3 regions of the Kitasatospora sp. NPDC101447 genome follow, and region 2 is predicted to be linked to each of the others. Evidence: riboswitches for the same ligand, from Rfam matches in the RefSeq annotation. Region 2 holds a riboswitch; each other region holds the start of a gene.
The links. A riboswitch is a leader RNA that binds a small molecule or an ion and turns the genes downstream of it on or off. The one in region 2 is predicted to bind cyclic di-AMP.
Positions count from the first base shown of each region.

Region 1: linked by a shared signal. The riboswitch ahead of ACIRST_RS13500 (NlpC/P60 family protein) and the one ahead of ACIRST_RS35920 (transglycosylase family protein) in region 2 are both predicted to bind cyclic di-AMP.
Region 3: linked by a shared signal. The riboswitch ahead of ACIRST_RS33275 (hypothetical protein) and the one ahead of ACIRST_RS35920 (transglycosylase family protein) in region 2 are both predicted to bind cyclic di-AMP.

Region 1 is NZ_JBIWNL010000007.1:222,288-231,771, forward strand. It holds gene ACIRST_RS13480 (rhomboid family intramembrane serine protease) at 1-656, opposite strand, end outside; gene ACIRST_RS13485 (hypothetical protein) at 857-1,120, shown strand; gene ACIRST_RS13490 (NYN domain-containing protein) at 1,514-2,815, shown strand; gene ACIRST_RS13495 (NlpC/P60 family protein) at 3,016-4,053, shown strand; cyclic di-AMP (ydaO/yuaA leader) riboswitch at 4,391-4,544, shown strand; gene ACIRST_RS13500 (NlpC/P60 family protein) at 4,555-5,676, shown strand; gene ACIRST_RS13505 (NlpC/P60 family protein) at 5,899-6,945, shown strand; gene ACIRST_RS13510 (hypothetical protein) at 7,125-8,147, shown strand; gene ACIRST_RS13515 (glycosyltransferase 87 family protein) at 8,169-9,484, opposite strand, start outside.
Region 2 is NZ_JBIWNL010000041.1:14,279-23,762, forward strand. It holds gene ACIRST_RS35915 (hypothetical protein) at 376-1,335, shown strand; cyclic di-AMP (ydaO/yuaA leader) riboswitch at 1,806-1,965, shown strand; gene ACIRST_RS35920 (transglycosylase family protein) at 1,952-3,232, shown strand; gene ACIRST_RS35925 (hypothetical protein) at 3,476-3,679, shown strand; gene ACIRST_RS35930 (LacI family DNA-binding transcriptional regulator) at 3,812-4,831, opposite strand; gene ACIRST_RS35935 (glycoside hydrolase family 13 protein) at 4,857-6,572, opposite strand; gene ACIRST_RS35940 (carbohydrate ABC transporter permease) at 6,638-7,543, opposite strand; gene ACIRST_RS35945 (sugar ABC transporter permease) at 7,584-8,585, opposite strand; gene ACIRST_RS35950 (extracellular solute-binding protein) at 8,746-9,484, opposite strand, start outside.
Region 3 is NZ_JBIWNL010000034.1:59,079-68,562, reverse strand. It holds gene ACIRST_RS33310 (phosphotriesterase) at 1-799, shown strand, start outside; gene ACIRST_RS33305 (Pr6Pr family membrane protein) at 928-1,602, shown strand; gene ACIRST_RS33300 (SDR family NAD(P)-dependent oxidoreductase) at 1,987-2,751, opposite strand; gene ACIRST_RS33295 (TetR family transcriptional regulator) at 2,889-3,509, shown strand; gene ACIRST_RS33290 (alpha/beta hydrolase) at 3,784-4,926, shown strand; gene ACIRST_RS33285 (phenolic acid decarboxylase) at 4,997-5,326, opposite strand; gene ACIRST_RS33280 (esterase/lipase family protein) at 5,557-6,861, shown strand; cyclic di-AMP (ydaO/yuaA leader) riboswitch at 7,128-7,293, shown strand; gene ACIRST_RS33275 (hypothetical protein) at 7,295-8,620, shown strand; gene ACIRST_RS33270 (hypothetical protein) at 8,698-9,294, opposite strand.

The DNA.
Region 1 (9,484 bases), on a different contig from region 2:
GCGAACCAGAGGCCGAGCACCAGCCAGGCCGGGAAGCGCAGCGGCAGGAAGAACAGCAGCGGGACGAGGGTGGTCACCCGGGCGCGCGGGTGGAAGCGCAGGTAGGCGCCCAGGACGGCGGAGATCGCGCCGGAGGCTCCGATGAGCACCCGCGTGCAGTCCGGCGAGTGCGCCTCCGCGAGCGCGAAGCCGTACGTGGCCAGGCTGCCGGCGGCCAGGTAGAAGACGGCGTACCGGGCCCGGCCCAGCCGCCGCTCGACGGTGGGGCCGAAGACGTGCAGGAAGAGCAGGTTGCCCAGCAGGTGCAGCCAGCCGGCGTGCAGGAAGAGGCCGGTGAGGGCGGACAGGGCCGGGTGCTTGCCCGGGGTCGGGGCGGCCGGGCAGCCGGGGACCGGGTCGGGGGCCTCGGTCAGCTGTTCGGCGGTGAGCGGCCGCCCGGTCAGCAGTTCGGCCGGCACGGCGCCCCAGCGCTGCTCGTACCGCTGCTCCGCGCAGACCCGGGCCGGGCCGGTGCCGTACAGCGGATTGAGCCCGGCGGCCGGGCCGAGGAGGAAGACCAGGGTGTTGACCGCGATCAGCGCGTAGGTGACCGCCGGGGCGGCCACCTCCGGCCGGCCGCCCCGCGCGGCGGTGTGGTCGGGGGCCGCGAGCGCCATGCGGCCAGCATCCCTCCGGGCGCCGCAGGTGACACGGCGGTTTACGGCAGGTGGACTAGCCCCGCTATTCCGCTGACCGGTGGTCGCGATGGTTGCCCCAGGCAATAGGCTTGGGGCGGGCATTCCCGCCTCCCGCCGCCGACGCCGGGGCTCCGGGGGGAGCGCCTAGCCCACGCAGGGACCACCCGAGAGGACCCCCGATGACCGTCCCCGCCCTGACTGCCGAGACGCGCTGGCGCTGCACCCTGTGCGGAAACCTCACCCGGTTCGACGTGACCCGCACCGCGCGGGTGACCGAGTTCCTGCACTTCGACCTGGCCGGCGACTCCAAGGTCGAGGAGACCGAGGTGCTGAGCGAGACCGTCGAGTCGGTGCGCTGCCGCTGGTGCAACGCCGTCGACCAGGTCGAGCTGGTGGCCCGTCCGGGTGCCGAGGGCGCGGAGGCCCCGGCCGAGCAGGGCTGATGCCCGCGGGTGTGGGGGGGGGGGGGGGGGGGGGGGCGGGGCCCCCCCCCCCCCCCCCCCCCCACACCGGACAATACGGAACAAGACGCACGGGGCGTGACGACGGGGGGTCGCGGCCGTACCCCGCCGGAGAACAGGATCGGAGCCGAGGACGTGGTGGACGCAGCGAAGGAGCCCGGCGAAGCGCAGGGGCTTCGGCCCGCTGCGCAGGCGCAGGTGCCGGACGCCGGGACGGGACCGGCGGAGGGCGCTGCGTCCGGAGCCGTCGACGCGGCGGCCGGCGGACCCGATGCCGTCGGGGCGCAGACCGCTTCGTCCGACCCGGCAGACCCGGCAGACCCGGCCGAGTCCTCCGACGCCTCCGGGGCCGCGTCGGAGCGCGGCGCCGAGAAGCTGGACCGGCCGCTGCCCGAGGGAGTGCGCCGACGGGTGGTCGGGCTGGCCTCGGACGCGCTGGGCGGACTGCCGCCGGGCGAACTCCCGCAGAGCCTGCGTCAGTACGTGAAGTTCACCCCCGCGCGGCGCGCCAAGTACGCGGCCACCGCGCTGGCGGCCGCGCTGGAGGCGGAGCCGGCCTTCCGGGTGCGGATAGCGGAGCGGCTGCGGCTGGGACAGCCGGACCTGGTGAGGGCGCTGGAGTCGGGCAGCGTCCCCGGCGCCGCCGATCCGATGGACGTCGCGGCCGCCGCCTACCTGGTGCGCTCGGCGGGCTGGAGCCGGCTGGTCGCCGAGGCCGGCGAGGAGGCCGAGCGGGCCGGCGCCGAGGACGCGGCCGCGGAGGCGACCCGGCTGGTGGAGAAGCTGCAGGCCGAGCTGGCCGAGGTGCGGGCCACCGCGCGGGCGGACCTGGACCGGCAGCGCGTGGAGTTCGAGGGCGTCCGGCGGGAGGCCGAGTCGCTGCGCAAGAAGGTGCGGTCGCTGGAGAGCGACACCCGCCGGGCGCAGGCCGAGACGCGTCGGGTGGCCGGGGAACTGGAGGCGGTGAGGGCCCAGGGCGCTGCCGAGCGCAGCGCGGCCGAGACCGAGGCGCGGCGGCTCAAGCACCGGCTCTCGGAGCTGGAGAACGCCGCCGAGCAGGGCCGCCGGTCGGCCCGCGAGGGGCGCAGCGTCGAGGACATGCGGCTGCGGCTGCTGCTGGACACCGTGCTGCAGTCGGCCCAGGGTCTGCAGCGGGAGCTGGCGCTGCCGGTCGCCCAGATCCGCCCGGCGGACCTGGTGGAGGCGGTGGTGCCGGGCGCGGCCTCGCCGCACGACGTGGCGCGGCGCGGGCTGGCCGAGGACGACCCGGCGCTGCTGGACCAGCTGCTGGCGATTCCGCAGGTGCACCTGGTGGTGGACGGCTACAACGTGACCAAGACCGGCTATCCGACGCTGCCGCTGGAGCAGCAGCGGATCCGGCTGCTGGGCGGGCTGGCGATGCTGGCCCAGCGCACCCAGGCGGAGGTCACCTGTGTGTTCGACGGCCAGGATCTGGACGTTCCGGTGATCATGGCGCCGCCGCGCGGGGTCCGGGTGCGGTTCAGCCGGACCGGAGAGACCGCGGACGAGCTGATCCGCCGTCTGGTGCGGGCCGAGCCGCAGGGCCGTCCGGTGGTGGTGGTCTCCGCCGACCGGGAGGTCGCGGAGGGCGTGCGGAAGGCGGGCGCGCGCCCGGTGGCGTCGGTGCTGCTGCTGAACCGGCTGGCGCGGCCCTGAGCGTCGGCCCGCTAGGATGACACCTGGTCAGCGCCGCGTCCACGACCGTGTGCGGGTGCGGTGAAGCCGGTGTGGTGAACGGGGTTCACGCCTTCGGGGGAGTGGCAAAGCGGATAGATCCGCACTAGGGTCTGGCGTCAAACCTATTTTCCGGTTCCTCATCCGATCGGGTGAGTCCGTTGGAAGAAGGAGCCGGTCCCTTGGCCTCCCACCGCCGTCCCAAGCAGCCGAGCCGCGCGCGGATCTCCGTGCTCACCGCTGCCGCTGCGACCGCGGTCGCCCTCTCCGCCCAGGTGGCCGCGCACGCCGCGCCGCAGCCGAACAAAACGGACGTCAAGGCGCAGATCGACCAGCTCCAGGAGGAGCAGGAGCAGGCGGCCGAGAAGTACAACGGCGCCAAGGAGCGGGCCGACCAACTGCGCAAGCAGGCCGACCAGCTGCAGGACCAGGTGGCCCGCGGCCAGGAGCAGATGACCCAGCTGCAGGGCGGCCTGGCCGAGGTGGCCGGCGACCAGTACCGCAGCGGCGGCATCGACCCGTCCGTCCAGCTGATGCTCTCCTCCGACCCGTCGGGCTACCTGGAGAAGGCCTCGACGGTCCAGCAGGCCAGCACCACCCAGGCCGAGGCGCTCAAGTCGCTGCTGGACGAGCAGCGCCGGCTGGACCAGGAGAAGACCGAGGCGGCCGCCGTGCTGGCCTCGCTGGACAGCACCACCAAGGACCTGAACCAGGCCAAGGCGGACGTCAACACCAAGCTGCAGGCCGCCCAGGACCTGCTGAACTCGCTCAGCGCCGCCGAGCGCACCGCGCTGAAGGCCCAGCAGGCGCAGGACGACCGGGCCTCGCGCGGCAGCGACCGGGTCGACCTGAGCAACCTGCCGCCGGCCAGCGGGTACGCCGCGGTGGCCGTCGCCAAGGCGATGAGCAAGCAGGGCTCGCCGTACGTGTGGGGCGCCACCGGTCCGAGCACCTTCGACTGCTCCGGCCTGATGCTCTGGGCGTACGGCCAGGCCGGCGTCTCGCTGCCGCGCACCTCGCAGGAGCAGGGCCACTACGGCACCGCGGTGCCCGGACTGGCCGCGGCCCAGCCCGGCGACCTGGTCATCTACGGCGGCGACATGCACCACGTCGGGATGTACATCGGCAACGGCATGGTGGTCCACGCGCCGCACACCGGTGACGTGGTGAAGGTGATGAAGGCCGACGCGATGCCGATCAACACCATCCGCCGGGTCTGACGGCCCGACACCCTCCGGGGGCCCCGTCCGGGCCCCTGTGATCCGCGCCACCTCCGACGGGGTGGCGTTCGGGTTTTCGACCGTTTCGCGAGCGGCGGGTGAGACCTGATCAGCCTTGCGTACGGTCGTGATCACCATCGGTCATTTTCACAAAAGAACTTGGGTAATCTTCCGTCTTTTTTCTGACAAGGATTTGAACCGATCACGGTTCAGTTACTAGGGTCGTGCTTCGAACCACCGCACTGTCGATCACCCAGCCAGGGTGGCGGCGGTGGTTACCGCCGAGTTCGCGAGGCAGCGGGGCAGGTCGAAGCGACTGCCCGACAGGGGAGCCCAGTGGTCGGGGGCGCTGCGGAGCGGAGCCGGGGAACCACGTTCCTCCGGGGTGAATCGGCGCCAGGTCGGCCGCTGGAACGGCCGTGAGGCGTCGTAGGGCATGCTTCCGGCCCGAACCCGTCAGCTCACCCGGTAGGCGGACGTAGGAAGAAGGAGCCCGCCTTCGTGGCGTCCCATCGTCGTCCCAAGCCAGCAAGTCGCGCCCGGGTCTCGATCCTGACCGGTGTCGCCGCCGCTGCCGTCGCCCTCTCCGCGCAGTCCGGCGCCCACGCCGACCCGCAGCCGACCAAGGACCAGGTCAAGGAGCAGGTCGACCAGCTCAACGAGCAGGCCGAGGTGGCGACCGAGCAGTACAACGCCGCCCAGGAGAAGCAGCAGACCCTGGAGAAGCAGGTCTCCGGCCTGCAGGACCAGGTGGCCCGTCAGCAGGCCCAGGTGACCGAGCTGCAGGGCGGACTCGCCGAGATCGCCGGGGAGCAGTACCGCAACGGCGGCATATCCCCGACCGTCCAGCTGATGTTCTCGTCCAGCCCGGACAACTTCCTCAACCAGGCCGGTGCGCTGAACCAGGCCGGTGACACCCAGAAGAACCAGCTGAAGCAGCTCCAGGAGCAGCAGCGCAAGCTCGACCAGGACCGCACCGAGGCCCAGGGCAAGCTCGCCGAACTGGAGTCGACCACCCAGCAGCTGAAGGCCTCCAAGGACGAGGTCCAGGCCAAGCTGAAGGCCGCCCAGGACCTGCTCAACACCCTGACCGAGCAGGAGCGCCAGGCGCTGCGCGCGGCCGAGGAGAAGGCCGCCGCCGACGCCAAGGCCCAGGCCGACGCCGCCGCGAAGGCGCAGCAGAACGCCGACCGCGCCTCGCGCGACAACAGCCGCACCGACCTCTCCACGCCGTCGTCCACGCCGGCCGGCAAGCTCCCGGCCCCGGGCAGCTCGCGCGGTGCCGCCGCGCTCTCCGCCGCCGCCTCCAAGGTCGGCAGCCCGTACGTGTGGGGCGCCACCGGCCCGAGCTCCTTCGACTGCTCCGGCCTGATGGTCTGGGCGTTCAACCAGGTCGGCGTGTCGCTGCCGCGCACCTCGCAGGAGCAGGCCCACGCCGGCACCCGGATCGGCACCGACCTGTCCCAGGCCCAGCCCGGCGACCTGCTGATCTTCTACGGGGACGCCCACCATGTCGGCATCTACGCCGGCAACGGCCAGGTGCTGCACGCCCCCAAGCCGGGTGCGTCGGTCCGCTACGAGGCCGTCACCAACATGCCGCTGAGCGGCATCGTGCGGGTCTGACCCCGTTCGGCTCCTCGCAGGCCCGGTCTTCCACCACGGAAGGCCGGGCCTGCGGCGTTGGCGGCTGCTCGGGCTGATGTCCGATTGAAGGTCAAATATTCGGGTCCGTAGGGGTTTGGACTCGCTTGCCCGGACTCGCTAACGTCTGCCACCGGACTCCCGCTCGACGGCCGCCCGCCACGGGCGGCCGCGGGGCCGCGCCGCAGGATTGGAGCCGCTGCCGTGCTTGTGCACCGCCGTTCCCAACTGCTCGCCCGTGCACTGGTGCTGACGGCGGCCGCCACCACCGCGCTGGGCGTGGCGACCGGCGGCGGCGCCCACGCCGCCCCCGGCAGCCCGGACCCGGCCGACCGCAAGGACGTCCAGGCGCAGGTCGAGCAGCTCTACGACGAGGCCGAGCAGGCGTCAGAGCAGTACAACGCCGCACAGGAGGCCCAGCGCCGGCTCCAGGGGGAGACCACGATCCTGCAGGGCGAGATCGCCGTCGCCCAGGACCAGCTCAACGAGCTGCGCGGCGACCTGGCGACCGTCGCCGGGGCCGAGTACCGCGGCGGCGGGATGACCCAGACCGCCCAGCTGATGCTGTCCCCCGACCCGGAGGGCTACCTCGCCCGCGCCCGCACCATGGGCCAGGCGTCGCAGCGGCAGCAGGAGACGCTGCACGAGCTGGTCACCCGCCAGCGCCGGCTCGACCAGCGGCGGACGGAGGCCACCGGAAAGCTCGCCGAGCTCGACCAGGCCCGTCGCTCGCTCGCCGACGGCAAGCAGCAGATCCAGCAGCGGCTGGCCAGGGCGCAGAAGCTGCTCAACGGCCTCGACGCCGCCGAGCGGGCCAGGATGACCGCCCAGGACGCCCGGGACGCCGAGCAGCGCGCCACCCGCGGCACCGACCGGCTGGACCTCGGCACCGCCCCGCCCGCCTCCGAGCGCGGGGCGGCCGCGCTGGCCGCCGCGGTGCGCATGATCGGCTCGCCGTACGTCTACGGAGCCACCGGGCCCCGCGCGTTCGACTGCTCCGGTCTGATGTACTACAGCTGGCGGCAGGCCGGAGTGACCCTGCCGCGCACCTCGCAGGCCCAGGCGTACGCCGGCCGGCGGATCGACCTATCCGAGGCGCGACCGGGAGACCTGGTGATCTTCTACCGGGACATGCACCACGTCGGCATGTACGCCGGCGGCGGTGTGATCGTGCACGCCCCCTACCCGGGCGCCAAGGTCCGCTACGAGAGCGTCAACGCCATGCCGGTCTCGGGGGTGGTCCGGCTCTGAGCACGTCCCCTTCGCACCCCGCCGGACCCGATCCGGCGCACGTACCCCGCCGCGCGCTGTCCCGGCGGGGTGCGCTGCTGCTCGCGGTCGGCGGGCTGGCCCAGCTGTCGCTGCCGCCGCTCGCCCCGGCGGCGGCACCGGTCGGGGCGGTCGCCGACCGGCGCGCCGCGGTGGCGGCGGTGCTGGCGGAGCGGGCGCGCACGCTGGAGGCCCGGTCGGGGCTGCCGGTGGCCGAGGCGGCGTACCGCAACCTGGTGCTCGCCGCGGGCGGCGGGCCCGACCGGCTGACCGCCGCGGCCGACCTGGCGGTGCGGATCGCCGGGTACGACGACCACCCCGTGGTGTACCCGCGCCGGATCGAACTGGCCGCGGCCGCGGACGGCTGGCGGGTCGAGCGCGAGGAGAGCGCCGACGGGCCGCCGGCGCTCTGGGACTTCGGCGCCGTCCGGCCGGCGCCGGGCACGCACAGCCTGGTGCTCGCTTCGGCCGACGGCCCTGACCCGGCCGGGCTGGTCGTGGTGGGCGACCGCGCGGTGCCCGCCGTCGAGGAGGTCTGGGGCGACGCCTGGCCCGGCCGGCTGCTGCTCGAACTGCCCGCCACCGAGGAGCAGTTCGCCCGGCTGCTGGAGGGCGACCCGGCGGGCTGGGCGGACATGGCGGCGGTCACCGTGGCCGCCCCCGGCGCACCCCGGAACACCCCGGCGGACCGGGTGCTGGTCAACCCCGAGGCGTACGGCCGGCTCAGCGGCTTCGGCCGCCAGGTGGTCGTCACGCACGAGGCCACCCATGTCGCGACCAGGGCCGACACCCGGGCCTGGACCCCGATGTGGCTCTCCGAGGGCGTCGCCGACTGGACCGCCTACCGCGACAGCGGCCGCAGCCCGCAGCAGATCGCCCCCGAACTGGCCCGGGACGTCGCCGCCGGGAGGCTGCCCGCCGAACTGCCCGCCGACCGGGACTTCGCCGCCGGCGCCACCGGCATCGCCCAGGCCTACGAGCAGTCCTGGCTCGCCTGCGAGCTGATCGCCCGCCGCAACGGGCCGCAGCGGCTGGTCGCCTTCTACCGGGCGGTCGGCGCGGACGACGGGCAGGGCGAGGACCGCGAGCGCCGTACGGACCGGCTGATGCGCGCCGAACTGGGCGTGGGCCTGGCCGACTTCACCCGGCTCTGGCTGGACGAGGTGGCGGCGCTGAAGGACTGAGGCCGGCGGGCCGCAGCAGCGTCAGCGCCGCGGCTCGGCCGGCGTGCCCAGGTGGTCGATGCCGTCCAGCAGGTCCTGCTCGTACGCGATGCCCGGGCGCACCGGGTACCCGGCGGCCGGCAGCGCGGCCGGCTCGCGGTCCAGCACCACGGTCGCGGGCAGCGGCGCCTCGCCCCGGGTGGAGCGCCAGAGCCGGACGCAGGAGAGCACGGTGGCGGCCACCAGCAGCAGGTTGCGCAGCGCCAGCACCGTGATGGCGCCCGGGTCGCTGGCCAGGATCTGGGTGAACATCGTCGGGAACTCGACCAGCGTGAGCGGGCAGGCGAGCAGGATCAGCAGCGCCACCGGCCGCTGGCTGGTGCCGCGCACCGTCAGGCAGACCGCCGCGACGCCGACCAGCCAGACCAGGTACTGCGGGCTGATCACCCGGCTGGTCACCACGAAGACCAGCAGCGCGCACAGCGCCGCGTCGTACATGGTGGCCGCGTTGCGGCGCTTGGAGGTGAAGCGCCACAGCAGCAGCCAGAGGAAGCCCAGCACGGTGCCGGCCATCATGACCTTGCTGATCACGCCGACCCACGGCCCGAGCATCTCGGGGGAGCCGTAGTTCATGGTGACCCGGCCGTCCCAGCCCCCGGCGATCCGGGCGAAGTGCAGCGGCAGCGCGCCGACCGACTCGACCTCGATGCCGCGGTCCTTCTGGAAGGCCAGGAAGTCGAAGGCGCCGTTCATGCCGGCCGCGAGCAGGAAGCCGATGGAGACGGCGGTGGCCCCCGCCAGCGTCCAGGAGCGGCGGGTCCGGCGGCCGGAGGGGGTGCCGATCAGGCCGAGCAGCGGCCAGACCTTCACGATGCCGCCCAGGCCCAGCAGCAGCCCGCCGACCGCCGGGCGACGGATCAGCGCCAGCAGGCCGGCCAGGGCGACCGCGGTGACGATCATGTCGAAGCGGTTGTAGATCATCGGGCCGAGCAGCGGGACGCCCACCACCCACATCCAGGCGCCGGTCAGCGCCCGGCCGCGGCGCAGGCCGGTACGGATCAGCAGCGCGGCCGCGGCGGCGTCGGCGATCCCGCAGATCACCCAGAACGAGACCAGGTACGACCAGGGCAGCAGACCCGGCAGCAGGATCACCAGGGCGGCGCCCGGCGGGTACTGCCAGGTCACGTCGTCGAACGGGAAGGTGCCGGTCTGCAGCACGCCGTACCAGGCGTGGTAGATCATCCACACGTCGGCGGTGACGTCGCCGCCCGGCGACTTCAGCACGCCGGTGATCAGCAGCACCAGCAGGGTGCGGGTGGCCACCCAGGTCGCGCCGAGCGCGGCCAGCGCCCCGAGCG
Region 2 (9,484 bases):
CTTCACGGGGCCTTCTCCTGACGGTACGTAAACGGACATAGCCGACTGAATCACCGGGGTCGCGATAACCGGCCGTGAGCGGCCCCCCGCTTAATGTTGATCTTCGAATGCCGGGAGTCGCACCGCCGTGACCCTCCGTCAGGCGACCTCCGGGCTGTGAGACATCTCACGCGCCGCGACTGCAACGCCGCACCCCGTCCGGCACGTCCAGGCAATGAGCCGCGCCCGCACGGGGGTTGGGTGTGGAATGTCCGGATTGTAGGCAAACCGCCCGAACCCGATGCGGCGGACACACCGGGTTCGCACAGCGGCCGCGCGAAACCCGTACGGCAGCCGACTGCAGGCCGGACGGGCAGATGTCCTACGATCTCCGGCATGAGCACCGCAGCCATTCCGGGCGCGCCACTGCCCGTCCGCACTCCAGGCTCCCGTGCGCGGGGGCGCCATCGTCGTCCCGAGCGCCCCGAGATTCCGACCGGCGCGCCGGCCCTGGTGCTCGCCGTGCCCACGGCCGCCGGGCCCGAGTCCCGCTCGGTCGTCGAGGAGCTGCTCTCCATCGTCCGCAGCGAGCAGAACGGCGTCCAGGCCGCAGTCGGCTACCTCCCCGGCGACTCCGCCGAGGGTGAGGGCGGCGAGGACCGCACCGTCGCCGAACTCCTGGCCACGGCCGCCGAAGCCGGCCTGCCGATGCCCGTCCTGGTGCCGCTGGTGCCCGGTCCGCACGGCTTCCTGCCCGAACTCCACGCGCTCGCCGCCGAGTACGGCGCGCCCGTCACCGACGCGCTCGGCCCGCACCCGCTGCTCGCCGAGGCCGTCCACGTACGACTCTCCGAGGCCGGGCTGGCCCGCGCCGACCGCGCCCGGCTCTTCGCCATCGCGACCGCCGCGGACGGCGTGGTCCTGACCACCGTCGGCGGCGAGGACGCCGCCGCCGCGGCCGGCATCACCGGCGTGCTGCTGGCCGCCCGCCTGGCCGTGCCGGTCGTGGCCGCCGCGCTCGACGTGCCCGGCTCGGTGGCCGCGGCCGTCGACCACCTCAAGGAGACCGGCTCCCAGCGCCCGGCGCTGGCCCCGCTGGTGATCGGGCCGGAGGCCGACTCCGAGCTGCTCGCCGCGGCCGCCGAGGAGACCGGCTGCCCGTCGGCGGCGCCGCTGGGCGCGTACCCGACCGTCGGCCAGCTGATCGCCTCGACCTACCTGGCCGCGCTGCCCGCACCGTCCGCGGAGGAGCTGGCGCGGGCCGAGGCGGAGGCGGCGGCCGCCGCCGAGGCCGAGGGGGTCGTGGAGGGCACCCGTGGCGCCCACGCGGCCGCCGAGGGGCCTGCCGGACAGTAGCGGACACCGCGCGCCCGTCGGCGCGCACACGGGGCCCGGAACGACTTGCGTTCCGGGCCCTTCGCTTTGCCCGCTTTCCCGCTCTTGCGGCGTACGGGAGTTACCGGAGTTAAGCGAACAATGAATGGAATGTCCGTTCTGCTGCTGTTTGCCGGGGAATGGCGAGCGCACTCCGGGGCGCTCGAATCACGTCCGCCCCACCGGTTCGACCGGTGCGCCATTTCGCGCTTCGACACACCGTCATGCCATTCCTGAGACAAAGACAGTTGTGGGCATCCGCAATCGCATTGCCGAAAAACGATCATTTACGATCATGATTAGCCGCCAATTTGGCACTTCCCACTAATCCGTGATGCCCGTCACAGCTATTTGCAGTTTGAACTTAAGTCTGCTTAACGTGCTCCCCGTTCGTGACCACACGGACCCAGTTCATCCGCGACGCCGAGTCCTGCCGTCGGATGTCCTGGCAGCGCGAAAACGCACCACGGCAGGAGCGGGGGACCCACAGGTAAGTCGCCCCGGACCGCTCCCAGGAACGGTTCAGGGCTAGGGGTGAAGCCGCGCTCACGCGCGGCCGGGCAACTCCGGCCCGAATCCGACAGCTCACCTCGCAGGCGTGGGAGAGGACCGCGTCTTCATGCTGCCCACCAACGGCACCCGTCTGTCCAGCCGCACCCGCCGCGTGATCGCCGCCATCGGCGTCGCGGGCGTCGGCCTCACCGTCCCGTGCCTCGTCTCCGGCACCGCCTCCGCCGCCTCCGTCGCGACCTGGGACAAGGTCGCCCAGTGCGAGAGCAGCGGCAACTGGAGCATCAACACCGGCAACGGCTTCTACGGCGGCCTCCAGTTCACCCAGAGCACCTGGTCCGCCTTCGGCGGCACCGCCTACGCCTCGCGCGCCGACCTGGCCACGAAGGACCAGCAGATCGCCGTCGCGGAGAAGGTCCTCGCCTCGCAGGGCCCCGGCGCCTGGCCCGTCTGCTCCGTCAAGGCCGGCCTGACCAAGGGCGGCACCCCCGCCGCCGTCGACACCTCGGCCGCTGCCGCTCCGGCTGCTCCGGCCGCCCCGGCTGCTCCGGCTGCCAAGCCCGCCGCCCAGACCCCGGTCCCGGCGGCCAAGCCCGCCAAGCCGGCCGCGCCCGCCCAGGACACCGCCGACTCCGCCGCCGGCACCTGGGCCCAGAAGCACCAGCAGGCCGCCCAGAGCGACGACTACACCGTGGTCGAGGGCGACTGGCTGTCCTCGATCGCGGACAAGCACAACGTCCAGGGCGGCTGGGAGCGGCTGTACGAGCTCAACCGCAGCACCCTGACCGACGGCCCGAACACCATCTACCCGGGCCAGCACCTGACCTTCGGTGACCACGGCCAGACCCAGCAGTCCGCCTCCTCGGACAAGTCCGGCTCGGACTTCACCTGGTTCAACCGCTCGCAGAAGTCCGGTCAGTCCGCGAACGGCGGTTCCGTGAACGCCAAGCCGGTCGCCCAGACCCAGACCCCGGCCGCCCAGGCCCCGGCCCAGGCCCCGGCCGCCAGCGGCAGCATGGCCGCCGCGGTCGCCTTCGCCGAGTCCAAGGTCGGCCAGGCGTACGTCTACGGCGGCACCGGCAACGGCGGCTGGGACTGCTCCGGCCTGACCCAGGCCGCCCTGCGCGCCGCTGGCATCTCCGTCCCGCGCGTCGCCGCCGACCAGGCCGCCGCCAGCACCCACGTCTCGCTGGACAGCCTGCAGCCGGGCGACCTGCTGTTCTGGTCCAACAACGGCAAGGACTCGGGCGTCTACCACGTCGCGATCTACGTCGGTGGCGGCAAGTACGTCGAGGCCGCCAACCCGAGCGCGGGTGTGCGCGAGCAGACCGTCGCCAACTGGGCCCCGGACTTCGCCGGCCGGGTCTGAGCACGGCGAGACGGCTGACGGCAGGCAGCTGACAGCTGACAGCTGACAGATTTCAACATCTGTCAGCTGTCGTCCGTCGTCCGCAGACCGCGGGCCGTAGCCGTCGGCCGCCAACCGAACACTGATCACCCGCCACCCCCGGGGAAGAGTCTGGTCGCTCCTCCCCGGGGGTCGCGGCGTATCCCCGTGGTGGAACCGGACCCGAACGGGCATGCTGCTGCTCTGCACCCGAGGAGGAGTCACATGGCCCAGGTCACCGTCACGCTCGACGCGAACCTCGCGATCGACGCGATGATGCTCTCCGGTACCAAGAACCCGCAGGACGCCGTCGAACTGGTCCTGCGCGACTACCTGGCCCGCGGCCGCCGCACCGAGGCCCGCACCGGCGACCCGGCCGACGGCAACCGCCTCGCCCAGGACCGCACCACCGACACCGAGCACGGCTGAGCGCAGTCGAGATCTGCCGAGATCTGCCGAGCGCTGCCGAGCAGGGCCGAGCAGGACCGAGCACAGGCACGCCGAAGGGCCCCGGAGAGCAACTGTCCTCCGGGGCCCTTCCCTCGGCCCTGTGGCCGGTGCTCAGCGCGCGCAGGCCCCGGTGGACCCGCGCATCACCAGCTCCGGCTGGAACATGAACTCGCCGCGCTGGACGGCGTTCCCGCCGACCTCCTCCAGCAGCGCGTCCACCGCCGCCGTGGCCATCGCCTCGACCGGCTGGCGGATCGTGGTCAACGGCGGCTCGGTGAAGGCGATCAGCGGCGAGTCGTCGAACCCGACCACCGACACGTCCTGCGGCACCGACAGGCCGCGCTGCCGCACCGCCCGGATCGCCCCGAGCGCCATCATGTCGCTCCCGCAGACGATCGCCGTGCAGCCCTTGTCGAGCAGCGCGCCGGCCGCCGCGTGTCCGCCCTCCACGCTGAACAGCGTGTGGTGGACGAGGTTCTCGGCCTCCTCCTGGGTGCGCCCGAGCACCTCCCGCATCGCCGCCGTGAAGCCTTCTATCTTGCGCAGCACGGGCACGTACCGGCGCTGCCCGACGGCCAGCCCGATCCGCTCGTGGCCGAGTTCGGCCAGGTGCTGGACGGCCATCCACATCGCGGCCCGGTCGTCCGGCGAGATGAACGGCGCGTCGATCTTCTCGCTGAAGCCGTTGATCAGCACGAACGGCACCCCGCGCCCGGCCAGTCGCGCGTAGCGGTCGTGGTCGGCCGTGGTGTCGGCGTGCAGTCCGGAGACGAAGACGATGCCCGCCACGCCCCGGTCGACCAGCATCTCCACCAGTTCGTCCTCGGTGGATCCGCCCGGTGTCTGGGTGCACAGCACCGGCGTGAAGCCGTGCCGGCTGAGCACCTGCTCGATCACCTGCGCCAGTGCCGGGAAGATCGGATTGCTCAACTCCGGTGTGATCAGCCCGATCAGCCCGGCGCTGCGCTGGCGCAGCCGGGTCGGACGCTCGTAGCCGAGCACGTCGAGCGCGGCCAACACCGTCTGCCGGGTGGCGGCGGAGACGTTCGCCTTGCCGTTGAGCACGCGGGAGACGGTGGCTTCGCTGACCCCCGCCTGTGCCGCGATGTCTGAGAGTCGCGCCGTAGTCACGGTCCCAGAGCCTATTGCAACCACGTCAGACCGCCCACCAGCCGGTGCTGTCCGGAGCGAGCACCGTCTCGCCGCCGTCCACCACGAGGTCGGCCGAGGCGAGCAGCAGGGTGCCCGGGGCCGCGATCCGCACCGGCTCGCCGGTGGTGTTCACGGTGCACACGAAGGACCCGCGGCGGAAGGCGAGGGTGCCCTCGGGGCCGTCCAGCCACTCGACCTCCGTGCCGGCGCCGAGGTCGGCCGTCGCCCGGCGGAGGGCCAGCGCGCTGCGGTAGAGCTCCAGGGTGGAGGACGGGTCGCCGGTCTGCGCCTCGACGCTCAACTCCGCCCAGGCGGCGGGCTGCGGCAGCCAGGACGGCCCACCGGCCACCGGGCCGAAGCCGTACGGGGCCTCGGTGCCGGACCACGGGATCGGGACGCGGCAGCCGTCGCGGTAGCCGTCCTGTCCGGCCTGGCGGAAGAACGACGGGTCCTGGCGCACCTCGTCGGGCAGGTCGGTGACGTCGGGCAGGCCGAGCTCCTCGCCCTGGTAGACGTAAGCGGAGCCGGGCAGCGCGAGCATCAGCAGGGTGGCGGCGCGGGCGCGGCGCAGGCCGAGCTCGCGGTCGCCGGCGGTGCGGATCTGGGTGCCGAGGCCGGGCTCGTTGCCGAAGCGGGTGGCGTGCCGGGTGACGTCGTGGTTGGACAGCACCCAGGTGGTGGGGGCGTCGACCGGACGCATCGAGTCGAGCGAGAGGTCGATCACCTCGCGCAGCGCGGCGGCCTCCCAATCGGTGCCCAGGTACTGGAAGTTGAAGGCCTGGTGCAGCTCGTCGGGGCGGACGTAGTTGGCGGTGCGCTGGACGGTCGGGGTCCAGGCCTCGGCGACGCCGATCCGCTGGCCCGGGTACTCGTCGAGGATCTTGCGCCAGCTGCGGTAGATCTCGTGCACGCCGTCCTGGTCGAAGAACGGCATGACGTCGTTGCCGAGCAGCTTGAGCTGGTCGGAGCCGCCGAGGTCGGGCAGGCCGGGGGCCTTGACCAGGCCGTGGGCGACGTCGATGCGGAAGCCGTCCACGCCCATGTCGAGCCAGAACCGCAGGATCGAGCGGAACTCGTCGGCGACGGCGCGGTTCTCCCAGTTGAAGTCGGGCTGCTCGGGGGCGAACAGGTGCAGGTACCAGTCGCCGGGGGTACCGTCCGGGTTCTCGGTGCGGGTCCAGGCCGGGCCGCCGAAGATGGACTCCCAGTCGTTGGGCGGCAGTTCGCCCTTCTCGCCCTTGCCGGGACGGAAGTGGTAGCGGTCGCGCAGCGGGGAGTCGGGGCCCTCGCGCAGGGCGCGCTGGAACCACTCGTGCTGGTCCGAGGAGTGGTTGGGGACCAGGTCGACGATGATCCGCAGCCCCAGCCCGTGGGCGTCCCGGATCAGGGCGTCGGCGTCCAGCAGGGTGCCGAACATCGGGTCCACCGCGCGGTAGTCGGCGACGTCGTAGCCGGCGTCCGCCTGCGGCGAGGCGTAGAACGGCGAGAGCCAGACGGCGTCCACGCCCAGGTCGCGCAGGTACGGCAGACGGCTGCGGATGCCGGGCAGATCGCCCATGCCGTCGCCGTTGGAGTCGGCGAAGCTGCGCGGGTACACCTGGTAGATGACCGCGTCCCGCCACCAGTCTCTGTGCACGCCGCCCGCCGCAGGAGCCGGGGTGGCCGCCTCGTGAGCGGTGTCGGCGACAGGCCGGGAGGTGTCGGCCAGGTTCTGGGTCATGGACGGTATCCCTTGGGGATCGGAGGAGCGGGGGGCCTTGCGCGCGAGGTGTGTCGCGGCAGGCGTCACGACTTGGAGGCACCGGCGGTCAGGCCGGTGACCAGGTGGCGCTGCACCAGGTAGAAGAAGGCCGCGGACGGGATCGCGATCAGCACGGCGGTGGCAGCCATCAGGTTCCACTGGGCGTCGTGCTCGCTGACGAAGGTCTGCAGGCCGACGGCCAGCGTGTACTTGTCCGAGCTGAGCATGAACGTCGAGGCGAACGGCACCTCGGCCCAGTAGGTGAGGAAGGAGTAGAAGGCGGCGACGGCCAGGCCCGGGCGGGCGAGCGGCAGCACCAGCCGCCAGAAGGTGCCGAACGGGGTGAGCCCGTCGACCCGGCCGGCCTCGTCGATCTCCACCGGGATGGTGTCGAAGTAGCCCTTCAGCAGCCAGGCGCAGTACGGCACGGTGGTGGTCGAGTAGACCAGGATCAGACCGGTGTAGCTGTCCAGCAGGCCGAGTTCGGAGAGCATCGTGTACATCGGCACGATGAGGACCGCGATCGGGAACATCTGGGTCACCAGCAGCGACCACATCAGCGGCTTGTGTCCGGGGAACTTCATCCGGGAGACGGCGTAGCCGGTGGTGGCGGCGAGCATGACGCCGAACACGGTGGTGATGCCGGAGACCAGCAGGGCGTTGCCGAACCAGGTGAAGAAGTCGGTGTCGGACAGCACGTGCTGGTAGTTCGACAGCGTCAGCTTGTCGAAGATCTGGCCCGGGTGGAGGTAGTCGGTCTTGTCCGGGCCGAGCGAGACGAAGAGGATCCACGCGACCGGGAACAGCGCGATCAGGCTGGCCACGATCAGGGTGCCGTGGGACAGCGCCCGGACCAGCGGGCTGCTCTCGCCGCGGCGGCGGACCTTGGCCGGCCGGGCGGCCGGGGCGGCGGTCGCCGCGGGGGCCGGGCGTTCGGTGGTGGTGCTCATCGGGGTTACCTGCCTTCGTGGGTCAACTGGGTCCGGGGCCTCAGCCGTTGGCCTGCTCGTTGCGGGCGAGCCAGCGCCGGTAGAAGGCGGTGAAGACGATCAGGATGGACAGCAGGATCACGCCGTACGCGGCGGACTGCGCGTAGTCCCGGGGGATCTGGCCGAAGCCGAGGCGGTAGGCCCAGGTGACCAGCAGCTGGGCGTCGGGCGCACCGGTGCCGAACAGCAGGAAGATGACGTTGAACTGGTTGAACGTCCAGATCACGCCGAGCAGGACGACGGTGGAGGAGACGCTGCGCAGCCCGGGCATGGTGACGTGGCGGAAGCGCTGCCAGGGGGTGGCGCCGTCCATCTCGGCGGCCTCGTAGAGCTCGGCCGGGATCGACTGCAGGCCGCCGAGCAGCGAGATCATCATGAACGGCACGCCGGCCCAGGTGTTGACCAGGATCGCGGCCGCCTTCTGCGCCCACGGGTCGGTGAGCCAGCCGGGCTCGGGCAGGTGCAGGGAGGAGAGGATCCCGTTGACGACGCCGCCGTCGGAGAGCATCAGGCGCCAGGAGAAGACCGTGACGAAGGTGGGCACGGCCCAGGGCAGGATGAGCATCATCCGGTAGAAGGCGCGCCCGCGCAGCTTCTTGTTGAGCAGCAGGGCGAGGCCCAGGCCGAGGGTGTAGTGCAGGAAGACGCAGATCGCCGTCCAGGCGATGGTCCAGACGAAGTGCGACCAGAAGCGGTCGTACGAGCCGGGGCCCCACAGGATGTCGGCGTAGTTGTGGAAGCCGACGAAGTTGTAGCTGGCCGGGATCTCGTTGACGCCGATCGTGCGGGCGACGTTGAGGCTGTTGGCGTCGGTGAGGGTGAGCCAGATGCCCTCGACGAGCGGGTAGAGCACCAGCACGCCGAGCACCAGGACGACCGGGGCGATCATCGCATAGGCGTACCAGTGCTTGGCGTAGGAGCGCTTGACGCGTTCCAGCAGGCCCGGACGCTGCTCGCGCTCCCGGCTGCCCTTGCCGGTGGCGCCCTGCACGGCGACTGACATCGTTTGCACCTTCTCGGGGGGATTCTCGGGGGAGGCCGACGGCCCGGCCCGTCGGGGAGGCGACGGATGACGGCGGACAACTGACAGATGATGAAATCTGTTCTCTGTTATCCGTTCGCCGTCATCCGTCAGCCGTCATCCGACGGACCGGGCACGGGGACTACTTGGCGAAGCCCGGCAGGAGCTTGGCGTAGTCGGTGGCGACGGTGTTCAGCGCGTCCTGGGTACCGGTGCCCTGGACGGCCTTGCCCAGGTTGGTGCCCAGCGAGGCGAACAGCGAGCTGTACTCGGGCAGTTCGGGGCGCGGCTTGGCGCTGCTCAGGATGCCCTGGAAGCCGGCGATGCCCGGGTCGGCCTTGACGTCGGCGGTGAAGGCGTCGGAGCGGGTCGGCAGGGTGGAGTTCTTCTGCGCGATGAACGCCTGGCTCTCGGCCGAGGTCATGAAGGCGGCGAACTTCTCGGCGGCGGCCTTGTGGGCCTTGTCGGCACCGGCGTAGACGGCGATGTTGTGACCGCCGGTCGGGGCGCCGGCCTTGCCCGCGGAGCCACCGGGGACGGCCGCGATGCCGAGGTTGGTCTTGTCGGCGAAGGCCGAGCCCTTGTAGATGTTGGTGATCTCCCAGGGGCCCTGGATGATCGCCGCGACCTTGCCGCTGTTGAAGGCGTCCATCATGTGCGCGTAGGCGTCGGTGGTGACGTCGGCCTTGGCGGTGCCGGGCGAGGTGAACATCGACTTGTAGGTCTCGACGGCCTTGACGGCCTCCGGCGAGGTGACGGTGATCTTCTTGCCGGCGGCGTCGACGGTGTCGGTGCCCTCGCCGAACAGGAACGGCATCGCGTAGTAGCCGTCGGCGGCCTTCAGCCAGAAGCCGTCCACGCCCGCCTTGTCCTTGACGGCG
Region 3 (9,484 bases), on a different contig from region 2:
CGTGCAGTGGACCCCGTTCGGCATGGGCCGGGGCGCGGACTCCCTCGCCGCCCTCTCCCGCACGACCGGCGTCCACGTCGTCGCCGCCACGGGCGCGCACCAGGCGGTGCACTACCCGCCGGGCACCGACCCCGCCCCCGACGACCTCGCCGCACGGTTCGTCGCCGAGCTCACCACCGGGCTGCCGGGCACCGAGCCGTCCCCGGACACCGTCGGCGCGCCCGGTGTGCCGGGTGTGCCGGGTGTGCCCACCGCGTCCGGCGCCGTCCGGGCCGGGCTGATCAAGGTCGCCGACGACGCCGGCCCCGCCACCCCGCACACCCGCCGGACGATGGCCGCAGCCGCCGAGGCCCACCACGCCACCGGCGCGCCGATCGCCGTCCACCTCGAACCCGACGGAGATCCGCACGAGGTCCTGTTCCGGCTCAGCAGCCGGAACGGAGTCCGGCCCGACCGGATCATCCTCGGGCACCTCACCCGCTTCCCCGACCGCGCCGTGTACCGCAGTCTCGCCGCCGCGGGAGTCCACCTCGCGCTGGACAGTCCCTCGCGTGCCGGCCACCCGGCCGACCTGCAGGCCTTCGACGTGATCGCCGACCTGGTCGAGGCGGGGCACGCCGGCCAGCTGCTGCTGGGCGCCGACACCACGACCCGTACCGCCCGACAGGCCGGCGGCCCGACCCGTCTGCTCACCGACCTCGCCCCGCGCCTCGCCCGCACCTTCGGTCCCGAGCTGCCCGAGCTGCTCCTCACCGCCAACCCGGCGGCCGCCTTCGCCGCGGACTGGCGCACGCCGTGACCTCGGCAGACCCGGGCAGGAGGCATGCCGCTCGCCCGCGCTCCTGTGGCCGACTCCTCCCGCCCGGGTTTGAATCCGAATAGCCCTCCAGCCGGATGAGGGGCGCCCCCAGAGAGGCGGTCCCGACGATGTCCGCACAACCGGCCCACTCGTGGCTCGCACCCGCCCGGCTCGCCGTCGCGGCCCTCGTCGCCGTCGCCCTCTGCTTCTCCGGCTACCGCGCGGCGACCGACTCCCCCGGGGTGGTGAACTTCTTCAGCTACTTCACCAACCTCAGCGCCCTCGCCGGCATCGCCGTCCTGGGATACGGCGGCTGGGCGGGCCTGACCGGACGCCGCCCGGTGCCGGACGAGGTGCGCGGGGCGGTCGTGCTCTACCTGGTGGTCACCGGGCTGTTCTACGGCACGCAGCTCGCGACGTATCCGGAGCAGCAGACGATCCCGTGGGTGAGCGACGTGGTGCACCGCGTGCTGCCGCTCGTCGTGCTCGCCGACTGGCTGGTCGACCCGCCCACCCGGCGCATCCGCCCGGTCACGGTGCTCGGCTGGATGGCGTTCCCGCTGGTGTACCTGACCTACGCCCTGCTGCGCGGCTACGCGATCGACTGGTACCCGTACGTGTTCCTCGACCCCGGCCGGCACGGCGGCTACCGCCGGGTGTCCGGGGCCTGCGTCCTGACGGCGGCGGCCTTCGTCCTGCTCGGGGCCGCCGTCGCCGCAGTGGGCAACGCCCTCGCCGCACGCCGGGACGCCGGCGACGGAGCGATCCCCGGGGGCCGTCACGCCCGTGCCGGAACGGGCTGACGGACACCGGACGCGCTGCCTACGGTGCTGACCATGGTGACGCTGCGAACTCTCACGACCGCCGACTGGCCGCTCTGGCGCGGCCTCCGTCTCGGCGCCCTGACCGACGCGCCGCACGCCTTCGCGTACGGGCTCGCCGAGTGGCGAGCGGGCGGCGAGGAACGGTGGCGCGCCCGCCTCCACCTCCCGGGTGCCCACCACGTCGCCGCCTTCCTGGCGGACGACCCGGTCGGGCTCGTCGGCGGACTCCACGGATCCCCGGACGGTGTACGGGAGTTGCGATCGCTGTGGGTCGCCCCACAGGCACGCGGCCGGGGCGCCGAACACGAGCGGGGCCTGTGCCGTACGGGGGAAGGCACAGGCCCCGCGGTTCGGGGGCGGCGGTCACATGTGGGTGCCGCCGTCGATGCGGAGCTCGGTGCCGGTGACGAAGGCGCCGTCGTCGGAGGCGAGCATGGCGATCACACCGGCCACCGTCTCCGGGCCCGCGAAGCCCCGGCCGAGGGCGGGGGAGAGCTTGGCGAGCAGGCTGAGGTCGGTGTCGGCGGGCAGGCCGGGGTTGTTGGTCATGCCGCTGTCGATGCTGCCCGGGGCGACGCAGACCGCGCGCAGGCCCTGCTTCGAGTACTCCGAGGCGATGGCGTGCGTGAACGACTGGATGCCGCCCTTGGTCGCGGCGTACGCGGCCATGTAGGGGTGGGCGAAGGTCGCGGAGGTGGAGCTGAAGTTGACCACCACGCCCTTGCCGCCGGCGAGCAGCACGGGCAGCGCCTCGCGGGTCATCAGGAAGGTGCCGGTCAGGTTCACCGCGAGGAGCTTGTTCCAGAAGTCCAGGGTGGTCTCGTGGGTGTGCGACGCGCGGAGGATGCCGGCCGCGTTGACCAGGACGTCCAGGCCGCCCAGCTCGGCTACCGCCGCGCCGACGCCCGCGACGACGGCTGCCTCGTCGGAGATGTCCAGGACCCGGAGGGTCAGGCGGTCCGCGGTGCCGTCGGCGGTCGCGCGGTCCAGGGTCTTCTTCAGGCCGTCCTCGTCGACGTCGACGGCGACGACCTTCCCGCCCTCGGCGAGGATCCGGTGCACGGTCGCCTGGCCGATGCCCGAGCCGCCGCCGGTGATCAGGACGTTCCGTCCGCTGAAGCGCTCCATGGTGGTACTCCGTTCGTTCGTGGTCTCTCGACCTCAAGAGACACGGTACGCCTAAGTGACACGTCGTGCCAAGAAGTCTCGAAGTGCCATGCAGGCGTGATGCGTCACAGTGGCACTCGGCCGCGTAGGCTGACCCCGTGACCGGACGCCCGACCCTGAACCAGCGCCGCCGTGACGCCACCCGGCTGGAGATCGCCCGCACCGCCGCCGCACTGTTCGCCGACAAGGGGGCGGAGGCCACCACCGCCGAGGAGATCGCCCTCGCCGCGGGCATCTCGCTGCGCACCTTCTACCGGTACTTCTCCGTCAAGGAGGACGCCGTCGCCCCGCTGCTCGCCGCGGGCGGACGGCAGTGGGTCGAGCAACTCGCCGAGAGTTCCGCCGACCTGTCGCTGCGTCAGGCGCTGGAGAGTGCGGCGGTCGCTTCGCTGACGCCGGCCGACGACGCGGGCGCCGAGATGATGCAGTGGACCCGCAGTCTGCTCCGCGACCCGCGCCTGGAAGGCGCCTGGCAGCGCGTCCACGCCGACTCGGAGGTGCGCCTGCGGGCCGTCCTCGCCGAGCGCTGTCCGGAGGGCACCGATCCGCTGGAGATCCGGCTGGCCGCCGCCGCCGCGACCGCGGCGATCCGGGTGGCGCTGGAGCAGTGGGCCTCCTCCGACGCCCCCGCCACCGGCCCCGGGTCCCCGCACGACCTGGGGGCGCGATGCATGCGCGAGCTCACGGCGGGGCTGCGGCTCTGGGAGCGGGTGTCCTGAGCCCGCGCGGGTCCCGACGCGGGGCGGGCGGGGGAGTGTCGCCAGACGGGTTTCAGATGACAGATAACAGATTTCGAAATCTGTCATCTGTCATCTGTTGCCTGTCATCTGAAACCTGAAGTCCGGCCGTTCCCCGCAACCTCCCAGCCGTCATCAGACTTCTCCCAGCTGGCGCTAGGGTTGGTGATCGCGCCCCGGCGGGGGAACCGGGGTGACCTCCTCGGATGTCCCCAGCGGAGGGGACTGGAGTTCGAGGCGTGGGAGCAAGCAGGACATGGGTCTGACGAGCCACAAGATGTTGGCGCTGACCGTATTGATAGCCGTCGTGGCGATGGGGGGCACGGTCTGGCTGTGGCCGAGACTGGCCAGGAAGACCTGGCAGGCGGTGATCGGCCGGATCGGCGCACTCCTCGTCACCCAGCTCGCGGTGCTCTCGGCCCTGGGCCTGGTGGCGAACAACTACTTCGCCTTCTACAGCAGTTGGGGCGACCTGCTCGGCACCGGCGACACCGGCCCGGTGGTGATCCACAACAAGGCGGACGCCTCCGGGCGCCTCCTGGTGGAGACGATCGGCCACGCCTCGGTCAAGGGCGGTGGCGCGATGGGCCGTGAGCCCGGCCAGTCGGGCGAGATCCGCAAGGTCCGGATCGACGGCGCGGTCAGCCGGCTGTCGACCGAGGGCTACGTCTACCTGCCCCCGCAGTACTTCCAGCCGGAGTACGCGCACAAGCAGTTCCCGGCCGTCATCGTCAGCACCGGATTCCCAGGAATCGCCGAGAACCTGATCACTCGGTTCAACTACCCGGGCGCGGCGCTCAAGCTGCTGCAGGAGGGCCGGATGCAGCCGACCGTCATGGTCCTGATGCGTCCCTCGCCCGCGCTGCCGCAGGACACCGAGTGCGAGGACATCCCGAACGGCCCGCAGTCCGACACGTACTTCACCAAGGACGTGCCCGCGGCGATCCAGGCCAGCTTCCGAGTCTCCTCGGACCCGCAGGCCTGGGCCTTCATGGGCAACTCGACCGGCGGCTACTGCGCGCTCAAGTTGGCCATGCGCCACCCGGACGTCTTCCCGACGGCAGTCGCCCTCTCGGCCTACTACGACGCCGCCGACGACCCGACCACCGGTGACCTCTTCGGCGGCAGCAAGCAGCGCCGCGACGAGGCCAACCTGATCTGGCGGCTGAAGAACCTGCCCCAGCCGAACGTGTCCCTGCTGCTGGCCGGGACCAAGAAGGGCGACGGCGACTACCGGCGGGAGACCGAGGCCTTCGTCGACGCCGCGCGGAGCCCGATGAACGTCTCGTACAGCATGTTGGAGAACGGCGGCCACAACTTCGAGACCTGGAGCGCGCTGCTGCCGTCCTCGCTGGAGTGGCTGTCCCAGCACCTCAGGGTCCCGAACCCGACCGCCTGAGGACCGTCCGAACGACCGAACCCCCCCGGGGCCTGAACGCAGGGCCCGGGGGGTTCGGTCGTCCCGCGGTTCAGGCCACGCGCTCCAGCGTTCCGGTGTGCAGCTGCCCGACCCGTCCGCCCTCGCCCTCGAAGGTCCAGAAGGCCCGGACCGTCAGCTCGTTGAGGTCCATCACGTGGCTGACGGTGATCCCGCTCTGCTCCGTCCAGCTGACGAAGTAGATCTCCGGCGCGACCTCGGCGACGTGCAGCCGCACGTCCTCCCACTGGCCCGCGGACTCGCCGAGGCCCTCCCAGCGCAGCCGCGTGCCGTCGGCCGAGTAGGTGTTGCGGAAGGCCGCGCCGTTGTCGGCCCGGAAGACGTAGGTACGGCCGGCGAAGGCGGGCAGGGACGCGGTCATGGTGGGGCGGCTCCTCGTTTCCGGTGTGGTGGTGTTGTGCACTGCGTAAGATGTCGGACCTCCAATTTATCCGACCGGGTGTACACGGTCATCGCTTTGCCACGGTACGGATCGCCACAGCGCTGCTCACCGGGTGTGCGACCGGCACATGGGCACCCGTCGCGCACCGGTCCTACCGTCCGGCCATGAGACGCACCCCCACGGCCGGTACCGGCGCGAGACACGCCCGCGTGAGACGTACCCCCACCACGCTCACCGCCGTCCTACTGGCCCTCGCCGCCCTCCTCCTCGGCACCTCCGCCCCCGCCTCCGCCCGAGCTGGGACCGCCTCCGCCCGAGCTGGGACCGCCTCCGCCCGAGCGGGGACCGCCACCGCCGCCCTCACCCTGGAAGCCGCCTTCCCCGCCCCCGGCAACGGCTGGGCCAAGGTCGAGCGCTACCTCGACACCACCCCCGGCTTCCGCACCGAGCAGTTCCCGTCCGACGGCCGCGGCGACCAGGACGGAGCCCGCCGGACGTACTTCGGCACCGGTGAGCCCTCCTCCGGCCGCTTCCTGCTCTACTCCGCCACCGGCTGGGACACCGGCAGCCGGGCCGCGCCCGTCCTGCTGGTCCACGGCGCCAACGACAACGCCGACCGCGCCTGGGCGAACCCGGGGGAGAGCGGCACCTGCGGCGCCGCGACCTGCCCGTCCACCGGCCTCGCCCAGTACCTCGCCGGCACCGGCCACCGGGTCTTCGCCATCGGCTTCGCCCACAAGCACGGTGACAACCTGCTCCAGGCGCAGGCCGTCGGCGACGCGATCGCGCTGATCCGGGCCCGCCTCGGGGCCCCGCAGGTCGACGTGGTCGCCTGGAGCAAGGGCGAGGTCGCCGCCAGGGCGTACGTGTCCTCGGTGCGGCCGTCCTGGGGGCGGGCGTACGCGGGCGACGTGCGCCGTCTGGTCACCCTCGGCGGGCCGAACGGCGGGCTCGACTACGTCTACGCCCACGGCTGGTCGTTCGACCTGGCGACGTGGCCGGCCTGCGGCGGCACCGCCAACGCACCGTCCCCGCACCTGTACATGACCTGCTACGGCACATACACCGCGCAACCCTGCCTCGGCGTGCTGCCGGCCGGCGGGTACGACTGCTACCCGGGCCAGCGCCAGCTGCTCGCCCGCTGGGACGGCAGGTACGGAGTGGACGGCAGCGCCCAGGACTGGTGGACCACCTACTACGGCGGCCAGGGGTTCTACACCTCCGGCCAGGGCATCCAGGCGGCGATCGACGCGGGCTCCCTGATCGCCCCGCTCCAGCAGGCCGGGATCCCGGCCGCGGTGCGCACCTACCTGCTGGCCGGCGGGTCGGCGGACATCCCGGGCGTGCTCAACGAGAACCGCGGGCCCAGCGACGGCATCGTGTTCACGGCGAGCGCCCTGGACACCACCGGCATCGCGACGGTCGGCGGCACCCGGCTGCTGAGCGGCCTCGACCACCTGGAGCTCGGGTGGGCGCCGGAGGCCGAGAGCCAGGTGGACGCCTGGCTCGGCTGAACGCCCGGCCGGAACGCGCAACCGGAACGCGCAACCGGAACGCCCGGCCGGACACCCGCAGAGCCACCCCGCCGGGCATCGTTCCAGGCCACGTGAACTGATCAACTCGGCCGCCACACAGCGTCGTTGATCGACACCACTGTGAGCTGCGCGACAACCCGTCCGCCGGAGTTGTCCGTTTACGTACGGCCTGCCTAGCCTGCAACGGTCGTCCGCCCCTGGCGGACCCCGCCGCCGGGACGCCGAGTCCCGTCCACCCGTCGGCGGGTCACCGAGCACCACAGCGGACGGGAGCGGGGAAACCAAGGTCGGCGCCCGGCCCGTGCGCTCGCGCGTACGGGTCGAGGCTAGGGGTGAAGCCGCTCCACAGGCGGCCGGGCAACTGCAGCCCGAACCCGACAGCTAACCTCGCAGGCGTCGCAGAGGTCACCTCATGCCCAAGCCTGCTGCCCGGCGCCGTGCACCGCGTCACGCCCGCCCCTCCCACCGCGGCCGCAACGCCGCCTTCGCCGCGACCGGGGCGCTCGCCATCAGCGGCGCCGGCCTGCTCGGCGTGCCGTCCGTCACCGGTGCCCAGGCGGCCACCGTTCCGACCGTCACCCAGGACCGGCTCGCCCCCGCCACCATGGTCGCGGGCAAGGCCGCCACCGCCTCGCTCGGCCTGCACTCCTCGGCCTGCTTCACCGCCAAGACTGTGGGCGTGGGCGTCCGCGACGCGCGCGGCACCAACCTCGACTTCCCCGGCAACGCCTCCAACGTGCAGATCTGCCCGAGCGGCGTGAACTTCACCAGCGGCGCGCGCACCCTGCCGGCCGGGACGTACACCGAGTTCGGCTTCTGGCAGGACCTCGGCGGCGTCTGGCACAACCTGCCCTCGCAGCAGCTGGTGGTCTCGACCACCGCCACCCCGGCCCCGGCCCCGACGGCCACCCCGACCCCGGCCCCGACGGCCACCCCGACCCCGGCGCCGACCCCCACGCAGACCCCGAGCGCCGCGCCGACCCCGACCACCCCCGCGCCGACCCCGAGCGCCACGGCGAGCCCGACCACCCCCGCGCCGTCCTCCCCGGTCGCCGGCAAGTCGCTGACCTGGTCCGACGAGTTCAACAGCGCCATCTCCTGGGGCCAGCGCTGGGTCGGCGACAAGAGCACCGCCTACAAGTACGGGAACCACAACCCGGACGACAACAAGCTGGACTGGCTGAACAAGAACAACGTCAGCGTCGCGAACGGGGTCGCCACCTTCACCGCCACCTCCGGCGGCCCGGCCCTGGAGAACGGCAAGCAGTCCTGGAACACCGGCTTCCTGACCACCGAGGGCTCCGGCGAGGGCTTCCAGGTCAAGACCGGCGACTACGCCGAGACCCGGGTCAAGCTGCCCGCCGGCACCGGCGCCTGGCCCGCCCTGTGGACCTGGAAGAACGGCAACGGCGAGGTCGACTCCTTCGAGTACCACCCCGACAACCCGAACCTGCTGGAGCTGACCAACCACGTCAACCCCGGCAACGCGAAGTACTACACCGACGCGAGCGCCGTCGCGAAGGACCAGTGGGTGACCATCGGCACCTACTACGGCGCCAACTCGGTGGACTGGTACGTCAACGGCGCGAAGGTCTTCTCGGACGGCAAGGGCGTCGGCGCCAACTGGTCGGCGTACCTGATCCTCAACCTCTCGGTGTGCGCGGGCCAGTACCACCCCGCGCCGCAGGGGACCGCTCCGATCACCATGGCCGCCGACTACGTCCGCGTCTACCGGTAGTCGGGTAGGACGTCCCACCGGTCGCCGGAAGCCGGCAGCCGCTCGCCGGCGGCCGGTGACCGGTGGGTCGACGTGGTTCAGGAGCCGTCGGCCGGCTCGGCGACCGTGATGTCGAACGGCTGCCGGTGGCTGCTCTCGTCCTGGTCGTCCGCGCTGCGCACCGCGACCCAGCCGCCGCTCAGGGTTCCCACGGGCAGGTCGGGATCCAGCCGGACCGGGACGAGGGCGGTCGCGCTGCGCCCCTCCTTCAGCCCGGGGCCGAAGACGCAGCGCACCCGGTGGCCGCCCTGGAACACCTCGCAGTCCTCGGGGAAGAACGGGCCCACCGGGGTCACACCCGGCGGCAGGGTGACCACGACCGTGAACGGGGAGGCGGTGGTCTCCGGGCCCCGGTTGGCGACGAAGGCGTGGATCGTCGTGGTGCCGTCGGGCGCTGCCGCCTCCGGGTCGAGCCGGACCACCTGCAGGCGGGAGTGGGACGGCTGGGCGACCAGGGCCGGCAGCGTCGACACCGCGGGGCCGGCGGACCCGCCCGGTGCGCCCGGCGCGACGGGCACGACGGGCACCACCGGCGCCTTCGGCGTGACGACGTCCACTGCCGGGCGTGGCTCAGGCCGACGCAGTGCCCAGGACGGGCCGGTGGCCAGCACCGTCGCCGCGCAGCTCGCCGTCACGACCGCGACCAGCCCGACCCGGCCGAACCCCCCGACCCGGCCGAACCCCCCGACCCTCGCGCCGCGCCGCGGGTCCGCGCCACCCCGTACATCCCGGTGTCTCATCCCGGTCACCCTGCTCTCGTGCTCCGGCGGCCGGCACCGTCGCGGGCCGCGTCGGCACCAGGGTGGCCGAGCCGCTGCCGTGACC